2 regions of the Lactobacillus sp. ESL0233 genome follow, and region 2 is predicted to be linked to the other one. Evidence: predicted binding sites of a transcription regulator. Region 2 holds the regulator's gene; the other holds the start of a gene.
What was found. The regulator NrdR, encoded in region 2, represses ribonucleotide reductase genes. The targets are predictions, from matches to a motif close to ACACNATATATNGTGT.
Positions count from the first base shown of each region.

Region 1: F5ESL0233_RS07920 (deoxynucleoside kinase) is a predicted target of NrdR. The motif match lies at 4,254-4,269, and genes of this name have one in related genera.

Region 1 covers NZ_REHH01000009.1:338,237-345,570, reverse strand. The annotation lists gene F5ESL0233_RS07945 (NCS2 family permease) at 1-250, opposite strand, end outside; gene F5ESL0233_RS07940 (amino acid ABC transporter substrate-binding protein) at 403-1,236, opposite strand; gene F5ESL0233_RS07935 (amino acid ABC transporter ATP-binding protein) at 1,268-1,909, opposite strand; gene F5ESL0233_RS07930 (amino acid ABC transporter permease) at 1,928-2,569, opposite strand; gene F5ESL0233_RS07925 (deoxynucleoside kinase) at 2,857-3,549, opposite strand; gene F5ESL0233_RS07920 (deoxynucleoside kinase) at 3,565-4,212, opposite strand; gene F5ESL0233_RS07915 (Asp23/Gls24 family envelope stress response protein) at 4,494-4,994, opposite strand; gene F5ESL0233_RS07910 (DUF2273 domain-containing protein) at 5,017-5,196, opposite strand; gene amaP (alkaline shock response membrane anchor protein AmaP) at 5,209-5,763, opposite strand; gene F5ESL0233_RS07900 (glucosamine-6-phosphate deaminase) at 6,122-6,847, opposite strand; gene F5ESL0233_RS07895 (ABC transporter ATP-binding protein/permease) at 6,996-7,334, opposite strand, start outside.
Region 2 covers NZ_REHH01000007.1:524,855-532,188, forward strand. The annotation lists gene thrS (threonine--tRNA ligase) at 1-218, opposite strand, end outside; gene dnaI (primosomal protein DnaI) at 526-1,425, opposite strand; gene F5ESL0233_RS05715 (DnaD domain protein) at 1,433-2,791, opposite strand; gene nrdR (transcriptional regulator NrdR) at 2,794-3,261, opposite strand; gene coaE (dephospho-CoA kinase) at 3,248-3,865, opposite strand; gene mutM (DNA-formamidopyrimidine glycosylase) at 3,862-4,692, opposite strand; gene polA (DNA polymerase I) at 4,705-7,334, opposite strand, start outside.

The sequences.
Region 1 (7,334 bases), on a different contig from region 2:
TAATTCCTAAGGCTGGGGCTTCACCAATTGGATAATTGGCAATAATTCCCATTAATGCAGTTCCTAAGGCACTAGCTAAAGCAGTAGCAGTAAAAACTGCCCCCTTATTCATACCACTAGCTCCTAGGACGCTGGGATTAACAAATAGAATATATGACATACTAATAAAAGTAGTTAGTCCAGCTAGAAATTCGATTTTAATACTAGTTTTATATTTATCGAGTTGAAAATAACTTTTTATAAAATCCATTTGACATCTCCTGATAAAATGTTCGTTTTTATATAAATCTTAACAACTTATTTAGTTTATCACTGATAAAAATAATTGCAAACACGAATTATTTTAGGATAATTTTAATTACAAATATGATTTTATTAAGAATCAGCTCCTTTTTAGTTACCTTAAGTAAATTTTTGGGTAAGAGGAGAATGAATTCGATTTTTGAACCACTTATAATCAATTCGAGCAATGGTTTGTTCTTTAGCTAATTTGATTAAAGCATGGTTGATTTTTTGACGTAAGATAATATCACTTTTTCTCAAGCCAACAGCAAATTCTTCTTTAGGAAAGGGACTTTGAATTTCAAAAAAACGGTCTGGTTCTTTTTGATGTGAAATATAATAGTTAGCATAAGTGCTATCAAGTAGTAGACCTTGTATTCTTTGTGAATTTAAATCAATAAAAGCGTTGGTAAAAGAATCGTAGAGTATTGGATAGTGATTTTTAATTTGCTTTTTATATATATTAGGGTAATTTATAACGTCATTATAACCAGACGACCCAGTTTGTACGCCTAATGCTTTGTTTTTCAATGAAGCGGGGCGAACAAGTTTATTTGTTTTTAATGACACTAAGACTTGGGTACTATTTAGGTATGTTTGACTAAATGCTACTTTATTTGCTCTACTAGGGGTTTTGCTAAAGCCATTCCAGATCAAATCAATAGTCCCGTTTCGCAATTCTGTTGTATTCATTGACCAGTCAATAGTTTGAAAGCTCACCTTCAAACCATATAATTTAAAAACAGCAGTTGCTAGGTCAATGTCATAACCAACTAACTTACCATTTTTTTGCCGAAAACTCATTGGCACAAATGTGTCATCAACACCAATAATTACATAGCCTCTTTTCTTAATTCTTGTCCAATTGTCCATTGAATTAGCATTTTGTCCAATTGAGATATTGCTGCAGGCTACTAGAAATAAAGACGTAGATAATATCATTATTGCAGTCATAATACGTTTAAATTTCACTTAATTTATCCTCTCAGTTAGCTAAAGTATTAACGGTAAAGATGCGATCAGCTATCTGTTTAGCAAATTCCATATCATGCGTAACGACAATTTGTGTCATGCCAGTATTATTTTTAAGTTGCAAAATAATTTTGGCAACTTTATTACGTAAAGCTGGATCTAGGGCAGAAGTAGGCTCATCGTAACATAGAATTTGTGGTTTCATTGCTAATGCACGGGCAATAGCAACTCTTTGCTTTTGTCCGCCTGAAAGTTGATAAGGATAAAGGCGTTCTTTACCAGTTAAGTCAAGTTCTAGTAATAGTTTTTGCACTGCTGTTTGTAGTTCTTGAGGAGTATTTTTAAGTACTAAGCGAGGCGCTAAGGTAATATTATCTATTACATTTAGGTTAGGAAACAATTCATAATTTTGAAAAACGACTCCCATAATTTGTTTATTTTTGTTCTGCTCGATAGGATTAAATTCTCGTTGATTCCAATAAAAATGACCAGCATCAATTTTTTCTAAGCCGGTTAGACAACGTAGCAGAGTCGTTTTACCAGCGCCAGAACTACCCACAATTGCTAAAATTTGTTGGTCTAAAATAGTTAGATTAAGGTTATTTAAAATAATTTTTGAACCAAATTTTTTGGTGATATTTTTTAATTCAAGCATAGTTGTGACCCCAATTAGTTATTTCCATTTTGAATAATTAAGTTCGATTCGCTTTAAAAGAAATGAAATCATTCCAGTTATTAATAAGTAAATTATGCCTACCATAACTAGGGGAATCAAAGTCACATCACGGGCACTGGCTACATTGCCAGCACGTAAAAGTTCTCCAAGACCAATTACGTAGACTAAAGAAGTATCTTTAATTAAGTTGATAACTTCATTGCCAATTGCAGGAATAACTATTTTACTGACTTGCGGAATAATAATATAACGCAAGGTTTGCCAATAATTAAGTTGCAAAACGTGAGCACTTTCATATTGTCCTTTGGGAATAGACTGAAAACCGCCACGGAATATTTCAGCAAAATAAGCAGTATAATTCATAACTAAAGCAACTAACGCAGCGTCATAGCGTTGAAAAATTATACCAATAATGGGTAAGCCATAAAAAATAAAGATTAATTGCAATAACAGTGGGGTACCACGCATAATCCAAATATAAAATTTCAAAATTAATTTTAGGGGCTTAATGGCTGATAGTAAGCCTAGACTGGTAATTATTCCTAGTGGAATTGCCATAATGATTGTCCCCAAAAATAGCAGTAAAGTTATTTTTACTCCTGCGAGTAAAGCAGGAATAATTGAGATAATGTAAGCCATCGCTATCTTTTCTCCTTTTAAGTTAAATTGCACACTAATCTATCTAGGATAAGTAATTACAAGCATAACATAAATAAAATATTAAATTAGTTTTTTTGATATCACCTTAAAAAAGTTGACTATGATTATTTATTAATAAGCTACTTTAAAAGAAAAAATGCTAAATAAGAAATAGTTAGGACTAAGGGTAATAATTTAGGCATCATTTATAATATTTTGTATCTAAAGACGATGAATTTGGACATAATAATACCCCGAAATTATTTTGATTTCGGGGTATTGCTAAATTAAATCTGATCTATAAGTTCAATATTAGTTGATTTATGCCATGTCTCAGGTAGTTTGCCGATTTCTTTTAATTTAGCGACTATCTGGTTAAGCACAATTTGGCGATCTTGATTATTGGTCATAAAATCTAATTGATCACCGTTAATTGTCATTTTAGGTGAATAGTCATATTTTTCATACCATGGCTTGTAATATTGCAGTAATTGCTTATAGTAATCTTCTAAAGTGGCATCATAACTAAGTTGTTCATAAGGACGACCACGTTTTTGAATTCGTTTGAGCATCGTGTTATATGATACATCAATATGAACAAGCAAATCAGGCTGACGCTTAGGCATATGCTCAAGTTCAGTCATCATGTTGTTTAGAAGTTCATAATATGTGTCAACCTCTTCCTTGGTTGCTCGTCCAATATCAGCATTCATTTGAAAAAAGAGGGCATCTTCATAGATTGATCGATCAAGGACATTGTTGTCATCCATTAATGCATCTTTAATGCTACGAAAACGAGTATTTAAGAAAAATACTTGTAATAAGAAAGCATATTTTTTGGGATCCGCATAAAAAAGAGGCAATACAGGGTTATCGTCAACACTTTCGTAAAATGGTTTGGTTCCTAAATAATTGGCTAAAATACTAGTTAAACTGGATTTACCGGCTCCAATTGGCCCGCTTAAAACAATAACTGTCATCACGTTCCTTCTTTACTATAAATTGCCTACTTCGTGCAATTTATTATCAATTTGATGTAAAACTTCTTTTTTGGCATGCTCATCAATAATAAAGTCATATTGATCACCATCAATAGCCATTTTAGGTGAAGCATCATAATTTTCATACCATGGCTCATAATAATTAATTAGACGAGCATAGTAGTCTTTTAAACTGGGATCGGTACTTAATTGCTCAAATGATCTACCACGTTTTTCAATGCGTTTTAGCATCGTGTCAAGAGAAACGTGAATATAAATTAATAAGTCCGGTTTCTTACTTGGGTTACCAGGCGTATCTTCCAACATATTCTCAAGTAAACTATCGTAAATCTTAAATTCGGTTGGGTCAGCTACATTATTTTCGGCATTCATTCGGAAAAAAAGGGCATCTTCATAGATGGAACGATCAGATACACTATTTTTTTCTTGAATTGCCTGATTAATTTGTGCTAAACGATGATTGAGTAGATAAATATTAAGTAAAAAAGTATAGCGTTTCATGTCTTGGTAATATAGAGGTAAAACAGGATTGTTATCGACTCCTTCATAAAACGCTTGTGTACCCAAATGCTCAGCTAAAATACTAGTTAAACTGGATTTACCGGCTCCAATTGGCCCACTTAAAACAATAACTTGAATCACGTTCTTTCTTAAATACAATATATAGATTCATATCTAGTTTAATACGAGATATAGTGGTTAGACAAGCAAAAAATTAATTAAAATAATAATTTAAATGTCAAGTGTTTTTGTATAATACAGCTCAGAAAATACTAAAATACAGATAACTTGTATTTTGTTACACGTGAAACCTTAACTTGCTAAGCAATAAATTTTTAGACAAAAAAGTGATAAAACACGATTCAACCGAATTTAGTGATTTATCACTTTTTGTTAAGTAAAGTAGAATTAGTTAATTATAGTTAGTTAACTCTAGCTTTGGCTTCTTTTTTATCTTCTACTTTGTCCTGCACTTTATCAACTTGACCACCAATTTTTTCTTTAGCATCTTGAGCCGTACCGGTAATCTTGTCTTGCAAGCTAACCGAATCTTTCTCATGTTGTTCTTTAGTCTTTATATCAACTACCGTTACATTAACTTCAACAGTATCTAAGTCGGTCATTTCTTTAACTTTATCATGGATTTTTTGTTTGATTTGGTCATATAACTTAGAAATTTGAATACCATATTCAGCAACAATTTCAATGTCTACAGCTACTTGTTTTTTACCAACTTCAACATTGACCCCTGAGGTAACATCATCGTTATTAACAATTTTATCAGCTAAGTTTGAAAAGAAGCCACCGTTGACAGTTAAGAGTCCTTTTACGTCTGATAAAGCAATACCGATAATTTTTTGAATTACCTTAGTATCATAATTTAAATCGCCTTTTATTTCTTGTTTTGAATTAGTTTGTACCATAAATATCAGTTCCTTTCGGTAATTATCTGTTTTTTAAGTTTTTTAGTAAGGGCCAATAATGACCAACTAAAGCGCCGCAGACTAACATAACGATGACGAAAATAGTTTTGTAAAATCCCAGTCCTATAAAACAAAATGCTAGTAATAAACCGATTACTGCACCGCTTATTTCTGGGAGGTACTTTTCTAAATTTTCTTTCATTGCTTGCCTCCTTTATTGAACGCGCTGTTCTGGTTTATTAGAAGTGTGATAGTTTACAAATTTAATTTTAATCTTAGGTTTTTGATCAATCCCTAATAATAACTTGAGATTTTTGTTTAATTCTTCTAAATAATTGTCAAGCAAGGGAGCCATATTTTCACCTGCTCCAAGGTCGCCACTAATCTTAATTTTGATTTTACGATTAGTTAATCGTGAAACCACTTTTGGATTATTTAAATAAGGTAAATCATTTAAAGAATTGGCCACATAGCTATTAATAGCCTTGCTAGTTATTTTAACTTGACCATCTTTTTTATGAATCAAATTAAAGTATCGTTGTACAGGCCAGAACAAAATTATTATTAAACTAACAACTAGTACCAATAAAATAATGGCACTGATACCAATCAGGTACCAAGTAAAAATTGGGTTGAGCTTCCCTAAAGTAGGTAAGCTGATTTTTAAGTACTTTTGCCAAAAACCACTAGTATCCCAGAGAATAAATATTGGTAGCGGCATCATTAGCAAGAAGCATATGATCATAAACCATTTCTTAATTCGTTTCAACTTATCACCATCCTCTCTTAATCTAACCTAAGTATAATACATAATATTTTACTAGCATAGAAATATGCACTAATATGTATACAATTTTTGGTTAATATATTAAATAACATTATAATTAAATAATAAAAATCAATAATGTTAACGAATTCAGCTGATTTTGAACAAAATAAAAAGTATTAAAATAAAAAGGGCAAAGCTAAACTAACTGGTGCGGGAGCTATTTTACTGCTGACTAACTGAATTTAAACAACTTACTGTTTAAGACTAGATGTATCTGTTTAATTACTAAATAAAAAAACCTTCAGACAGTTTAGTCTAAAGGGTTTTAATTTCTTTTTTGATTTGCTTAATCTAAGTACTAATTGCGATATTTTTCATCTAATTTATTAGCAGCACTTTGGTCAATAATTAATGTTACATTTGGATGATTTTGCAAAATAGATGCAGGAACTTTTTCAGTTACTGGTCCTTCAATCATTTTTTGGACGGCATCAGCTTTATTTTCTCCAAACGCCATAATTACTATTTCTTTTGCACTCATAATATTAGCAATACCCATACAAATTGCTGACTTAGGAACGTCATCAATATTGCTAAAGAAACGAGAATTTGCCTGAATAGTATTTTCAGTTAATTGAACTTCATGTGTGATTGAATCAAATGCGGTTCCAGGTTCATTAAAAGCAATATGACCATTTTGACCTAAACCTAAAAGTTGAATATCAATTGGATTGTCTTCGATAATTTTATTGTAGTCAGCTGAAGCTTTTTGTGGATTGCTAATAGCTAAAATACCATCAGGTATATATGATTTCTTAAATGGCTTTTGTTTGAAAAGATGTTTTTGCATGAAATAGTGGTAACTTTGGTCACTTTTTTCATCTAAGCCAACATATTCATCAAGATTAATACTAATTAAGTTACTATTATCAAGTTGGCTATCAACCCATTCTTGATAAAGATTTTCCGGAGTGGAACCAGTTGCTAAACCAATAACTTTTGCTCCATTGCTAATGCTGTTTTTAAAAATTGCAAACGCTTGCTTACTAGCACTTGCTTTGTTGTCCTTAATAATTATTTTCATAAATAGGCCTCCCAAAAATATTAAGTTAATTATAAATTGGTATATGCCAATTTGTCAACTAGAGATAGGGCGGCTTTTTTTAAAATAATTAAAAAAGCCTTAATCAATATTCTTTCCAAATAGAACATTGATTAAGACTTAAAATATTTTATTCACTCCTTAAAGCAATGGCGGCATCTTTTTTGGCCGCTATGCGGGCAGGCAAGTGTCCGCCAAGCATCGTCAAAATGGTGGAAATACCAATTAAAACAAGAGCATGAATTGGATTAAGTTGAGCTACATTGGTCAAATCAGTGACGGAATAAAGTACACTGTTGATTGGGAAAATTAATAGACAGGCAATTACAATTCCCAAAATACCAGAAAAAATTCCCAAAATAAAGGTTTCAGCATCAAAAACACGAGTAATATCTTTTTTTCGTGCTCCAAGAGCTTTTAAAATCCCAATTTCTTTGGTTCTTTCTAAGACTGAAGTATAAGTTAATAT
Region 2 (7,334 bases):
CTTAAAATATTTAAACCTTCTTCATCCCGATCAGTAATAATCGCCACCTCAGCATCTTGACTTAGTTCATATTCTACTGGATGAAGTTGTCCGTTAACTCTACCAGCAAGTGCTGCTTTGCCAAGAGAAGTTGAAATGCTGTATGCTAATTCACTAATAGTGACTGTTTGTTCAAAAGCTCGTTTTGATCCATCTGGTAAAATAATTGAAAAGCTCATATTTCCTCCAAATAATAAAAAAAGTCCCAGTGCATTATGCACTGGGACGTATTTAGCGTGGTTCCACCCAATTTAGGCTAGTTCTGTCTAGCCCACTCTTTCTGAATTGATAGTGGAATTCACCCAATTATTTACTCTTTAACAATGAATAAGTGGGGTGTCGACTCTAATGAAAAACTTCCAGAATACTGTCTTTCTCTCTGATACGAGCAACATCATGTTCATTCATTTAATACAATTATACATATTTAACATTTAATTGCAATAATTTTTTAAAAAGCAAAAACATCCACCAATATTTATTAAATTAACTACGCCGATTGGGTCCGGATACAATTATTTCTGTTGCGAGTGTCTTTACACGTTCCATCAGTCGCGCTGCTTTTACTGGGTCAATTGCATTTTTGGTTTCCTTAAAATGTTCTTCTAAATCTGCCATTGCAAAATTAGAGGAGAAAAAGGTCGGCAGTTCATTGTCCATTCGTGCCTGAAGAATTATGCCCAAAACCTCATCTCTTGACCATTGACTTAATATTTCAGCACCAACATCATCTAAAATCAACAAGTCACAGTGAGCTATACGCTGGACTTCATTGGCTAAACTGTTGTCGCCAAAATGACTCGCTAAGTTAGCAATAAAAGTTGGTAAATGCAAAAAAATAACCTGTTTATTCATCGCTGCTATCGAATTAGCAAGACCAGCTAGTAAATAAGTCTTGCCTACGCCAAAATCACCTGATAAATACAAACCCTTTTGATGAACATTTGTTGGATATTTGCGCAAAAATTCTTGAATTTTAGCAATAGCTGTTCTGCGGCCTGCAGTCACTTCCACTTGACTTAAACGTACATTATGCAAATTTAGTGGTAAATTAATTAAACGAACATGCTTTTTGATACTATGATCTCTATCTTGAGCTAATTTGCTTTCTTCAGGAACATACTTAAGTGTAATTGCATTGCTACTTAACATCAATTCTGGACGATAGCCAACAATCACCGGATCTTTATGATGTTGCGAGATATAAAATTCGTATAAACTAGAAAGGCTCGCATTAATCATTTCATCCGTTATTTTATCTTGGTAATTATTAATAAATTTTTGAATTTTAGGATCAGCTAAAATTTGCTTGCGAATCTCGTCAAAATTATTTTTCTTAGTTAGTTTTGAATTATTGTTAATTATTAGCTGATTTATTGCACGCATTTTTTACCTACTTCATACCATTTTCACTTTCAAAATTCTTAAAGAAGTTCTTTAAATCATCTACTGAAACATCAGTTTCATCCTTTGCCTGATGTCTACTCCAATCGGTACCCTTTTCTACTGATTTTTTACTATAGTTACGATAATGACTAACTTTATTCTTTTGTTTAGCCTGTTTTCTTTTAGCAATATATTCTAAAGCTTGTTCTCCTGAATGGACCCCATGTTGCAACCAATCATGTAAAATTGTATTAGTTAAATTATAAGAAAGCTTAGGGCTACTTTGCAGACAAATATACGTTAATATATTAAGCAAGTCTGCTGAGATACCTTTCTGGTTATATAAATTATCAAGTAATTGATACTCATTTGCATCAACAAAATCATGACTCTCATTTTTTAAGTAATAGATAAATTGCGCCGGAGTTTTTTCATGTGCTAATTGCAAAATTTCCTGTTCTTTTTTACTGAATTGCTTATCATTAAAAGTTGAATTTACTTGAATTGTCCGTTTTTGATTCTGTTGCTGTGTATCTGTGCCATGAATGGTGTTTGCAATCGTTCGCTTAATTAATGGCATGTTCAATTGATATTCACCGTGCAAACAAGATAAAGTTTCATCAACAAATTCTTGTTCGGCTAGACCATATGTCCGCATTAGACCGCGAATTGCTTCACGATTTTTATCAATTTCACTATTTGGGATTTGATATATTTCAAATTGCTGTTTCATAAAATCCCAATCAATACTGTCTTGTTGATTGATACTTGCTTGTTGATTTTGATCAACCTGGTTTTCACGCACTGCTTGTTTGACTTCTGGTGAAGGATCGATTGCCTCTGCTTTTGGCAAACTAAAAACATCCATAAATGAAGCGGATATATCTTGTGCATTGGCCAATCCGGTCACAGTATTTTTATTTTGCTTATTCTCATGTGCAAAATCACTACTTAGCTTTTGAAAAACTGTAACACCAACTTTTTCTTTTAATAAACTAGCTAATAATGTTGTGGCAAAAAATTCACTACTACTGGGCACTTCTGCCAAACGAAAAGTTAAAACTTGACCCATAATCTTATTATCGAGTAATTTTGTTTGAACTAATCCGACAGCTTCCAACTTATGTAATGCGCTAAACAAGCTTTTAAGGTCGCAATCTAGTTGTTCTTGTAGACTATACAGTCCATGTGCATCTGACAGAATCATTTGTGGATAGTAATCCTCATTTAAGCTTAGATATAAAGCTAGCGCTAACGCGCCAATTAATGGTTGATATAACTTAACCAGAATGCGTAGTGCAGTTACAGAAATTTCTACCCGATTAATAATTAAAAAAGGCTGTTTAGGATTGGGTGTCATAAACATGACTAATTACCCTTCTCTCTTTTTGCCATCATATCTTCCATTGTCTTCATAAAACTAGACATATCCTTAAATTCACGATAAATTGATGCAAACCGAATATAGGCAACATCATCTAATTCAGCTAATTCATCCATAACCAATTTTCCAATTTTTTTAGATGAAATCTCACTAATTCCTTGTTGTCTAATTTTATTTTCTACATGATCAACTAGTTGTTCAAATTGAGAACTAGTAATGGGGCGTTTTTGTCCAGCAGCCATTACACCATGAAGTATTTTTTTGCGGTTAAATGGTTCCCGTGTACCATCATTTTTAATTACTAATAAAGGTGTTGTCTCAATTCGTTCAAAAGTAGTAAACCGAAAACCACAATTTTCACATTCTCTTCGCCGTCTTATTGATCTATTTTCATCACTAGGTCGTGAATCAATGACACGAGATGCATTTTGTCGACAATTAGGACATTCCATACTCTGACTCCTTAATTATTTTACTAATCAATTTATCTAATTTAGTTTCTAAAACTTTTATTGTACTGGTATTTAAAATTACATAATCAGCCAACTTTGCTTTTTGGGCTAACGACATCTGGCTATTAATTCGAGCTATCGCATCTTTTTCAGTTAAATTGTCTCGTACCATTAAACGCTTGATTTGTTCACTTTCTGGTAAAGCAATTAAAATACTACAATCACATAAATTTCGAGCTTTAGATTCAAAAAGTAGTGGTGCATCAAGAACAACAATCAGCTCACCTACCTTTTTATATCGAGTAATTTTAGCCTGAATTTCTTTTAAAATCAATGGATGTGTAATAGCATTCAGCCTTTTCAATTGCTGCTTATCATTAAAAACTATTTGCCCAAGTTTTGCACGATTAATTGATTTATCTGAATTTAAAATATTACATCCAAATTCTGTCACTACAACTTTATAGCCTGCATAATCTATATTTAAAATCTCATGAGCAATTCTGTCACTATCAATGACTGGTATCTTCTTTTTACGAAAGAATGCATCTGCCGTACTCTTCCCGCTAGCAATTCCACCAGTTAAGCCTATCACGATAGTCACTTATAAATCACCTGACAATTGGGACAAAATGTAGTACCACGTCCTGATACCTTGATTTTTTCTAATAAAACCCCACAACGTGAGCAAGGCTCACCTTTATGTCCATATACCTTCAGTAATTTTTGAAAATCGCCCGTATCACCGTTTGCATCAAGATAAGTATGTATGGTTGTGCCGTGCTTTTTTATGGCCAAGTCAATTAGTTCATTAATATTATCGTGCAATTGATGTCCTTGAAACTGCGGAATTTGATTGGCTAAACTTAGTGGGTGAATTTTTGTTTGCCACAATACTTCATCAACGTAAATATTACCAAGTCCAGCAACAATTGTTTGGTCAAGCAGTACATTTTTTATATTCTTTTTTTTGCGACTAAGTGCATTCATCAAGTACTGTGTAGTAAATTCAGATGAATTAGGTTCGCAGCCCAATTTACTAATACCAGTTACTTCCTTTTCTGTACCAGTCTTAACCAATTGCATGCGTCCAAATTTACGGACATCATTATAGCGTAATGCTGTTTTGTCTGTAAAAGCTATTTGAACATGATCGTGCTTATCTTTAGGTGTATTAACCTCTACTAAATGATATTTACCTTCCATCCGCAAATGAGAAACAATAGTTAATTGACCACTTAAACGAATTAGTAAATATTTTGCATAACGATCTATCGTTTCGATTTTCTTACCTACTAATTGCTGAATAAATTGCTCAGAATCACTAGCAATAATTTTGGGATACCACACCGTAACTGCTTGAATCGTTTTTCCTTTAACCAAAGGAAGAAGAGTTCGGCGAACTGTTTCTACTTCTGGCATTTCTGGCATTGATCTATCTCCTTACTTTGCATCAAACCAATCATGACCATAGCCTGAATCAGCAACCAATGGAATATCTAAATGTACTGCTGATTGCATCACTGCAGGAACAATCTCTTTGATAGTTGCTAACTCATCTTTAGGAACATCAAAAATCAATTCATCATGAACTTGAACAACCATTTTTGTTTTTAAATGAAGTTCATCTAACTTGCGTTGCATATTAATCATCGCAATTTTAATAATATCTGCTGCAGATCCTTGAATTGGCGAATTAATTGCAGTACGTTCAGCAAATGATCGAATATTAAAGTTTTTAGCGTGAATATCTGGTAAATAACGCCGGCGATGCATAATAGTTTCAGCATAACCCTTTTCACGAGCTATTTGAACCGCTTTATCCATATATTCTTTAATTTGGGGGTATTGTTCAAAGTAATTATCGATAAATTCTTGAGCTTGCTTACGACTGATATTCAAATTTTTGGATAGGCCATAATCTGAAATGCCATAAACAATACCAAAATTAACTGCTTTGGCTCTACGCCTCATTAATGGGGTTACTTCTGCTGGAGATTTCAATTTGAAAATTTTCATAGCAGTATGCGCATGAATATCATAGCCAGTTCTAAAAGCTTCTTGCATTTGCTCATCACCAGAAACTTGAGCTAAAATCCGTAATTCTATTTGAGAATAATCGCAAGAAAAAATGTAACCAGCTGGATCACTTGGTACAAAGGCTTTTCTAATCTGCTTACCTTCCTGTGTCCGAGTAGGAATATTTTGTAAATTCGGATCAACAGAGGATAAACGCCCAGTTGCTGTTAAAGTCTGTAGATAGCGCGTATGAACTCGTCCATCATGCTTAATTACATCAAGTAACCCATTAACATAGGTTGACTGAATTTTGGCAGTTTGCCGATAAGTTAAAATATCAGCAATAATGGGACTTTGATCTTGCAATTGTGTTAAAACATCAACTGAAGTTGAATAACCGGTTTTTGTTTTTTTAATAGCAGGCAACCCCAACTTTTCAAATAAAATGTGACCTAATTGCTTCGGTGAATTAATATTAAACTCTTCGCCGGCCTCTTCATATATTTTTCTTTCTAAATTTTTGAGTTCAACGGCAAACTCTTTTTGCAAATCAGTTAAAGTATGGGCTTGAACTTTAATCCCGTTAATCTCCATAATTGCTAATACTCGAGCTACAGGCAGTTCAATACTTGCATATAAGTCATCTTGTTCATGGTCTTTAAGTTTACTCAAGAGCGATTCTTTTAAGCTAGCAATAGCTTCAACTTTGGTAGCAAGATGATTATACAGCAACTGATCATCAGCAGGTATTTGTTGACTTTTACCCTTACCGTATACCTCATGATCATGTTTTACTGAATTATCACCATACATGTTGCAAATCTCCGCCATATCATCAGAATTATTTTCATTATTAATCAGATATGAAGCTAAGAGCATATCGTATTCGATTCCTTGAACTTGAATACCTAAACGTCTTAAACCAACCATTGTTCTTTTTAAATCAAAAACATTTTTTTTGATTTTTTCATTCTCTAGGATACTTTTTAGTTCGTTATTCTTTAAAAGATTTACATCGCGACTAAGATAAACTTGCTTATCAATCGCAAAAGCAAAACCAACAAAAGTAGCTGAATGATAATTTGCCCCCAGCATTCCTAAATAAAAGCTAATCGTCTCAGTTTCCTTGACCTTTAAGGCGAGGTTTTTATCGGTTAATTCAGTAAATTCAACATTAGATGCTTGATAAGCACTGTCATTTGGTTCCAATAATTTAGGCGACGGTTCTAAATCATTTAGAAATTTACGAAAATTCATTTTTTCATAAAAATGACGTAATGCATCATAATCAACACTTCTCTTTTTCAAATCAGCAAGACCAATCGTCACCGGTGTACTGCAATTGATTGTAGCAAGCTTCTTAGCCAAAAAGGCCTTATCCTTATCCTTTATTAAATTTTCTTTTAATTTTGACTTTTTTAATTCATCAACATGTTCATATAAGCTTTCAATTGAACCATATTCTTGAATAAGCTGTGTAGCAGTCTTAGGTCCAACCTTAGTCACACCAGGATAATTATCTGAATTATCTCCCATTAGAGCTTTCATATCAATAAACTCAGTAGGTGTTACTCCATTAACCTCTTTCATATGTTCTGGCGTATATGCTTCCAGGTTCAGTACACCTGATTTAGTCACCATTACTGTTACTTTATCTGATGCTAATTGTGTTAAATCCTTATCCCCAGTTACTATGGTTACTTCAAAATTGTTTTTTTCACCAATTTTTGAAAAAGTACCAATTATATCATCTGCTTCATAATCAGTTAATTCATACGTAGCAATCCCCAAATCATGTAATAGTTCATGAATATATGGTAATTGCTCAGACAGTTCAGGCGGGGTTTTTTGCCTGCCACCTTTATAATCACTATACATGGCAGTTCTAAAAGTGGTTTTACCAGCATCAAACGCAACCAAAATATGGTCAGGCTGAACATCACTAAGTAAAACATCGAGCATATTTTTAAAAGTATAAATGGCATTAGTATGTAAACCATCTGCGTTTTTAAAATTTTCAAGTTGACGGTACAGGGCATAAAACGCCCGAAATG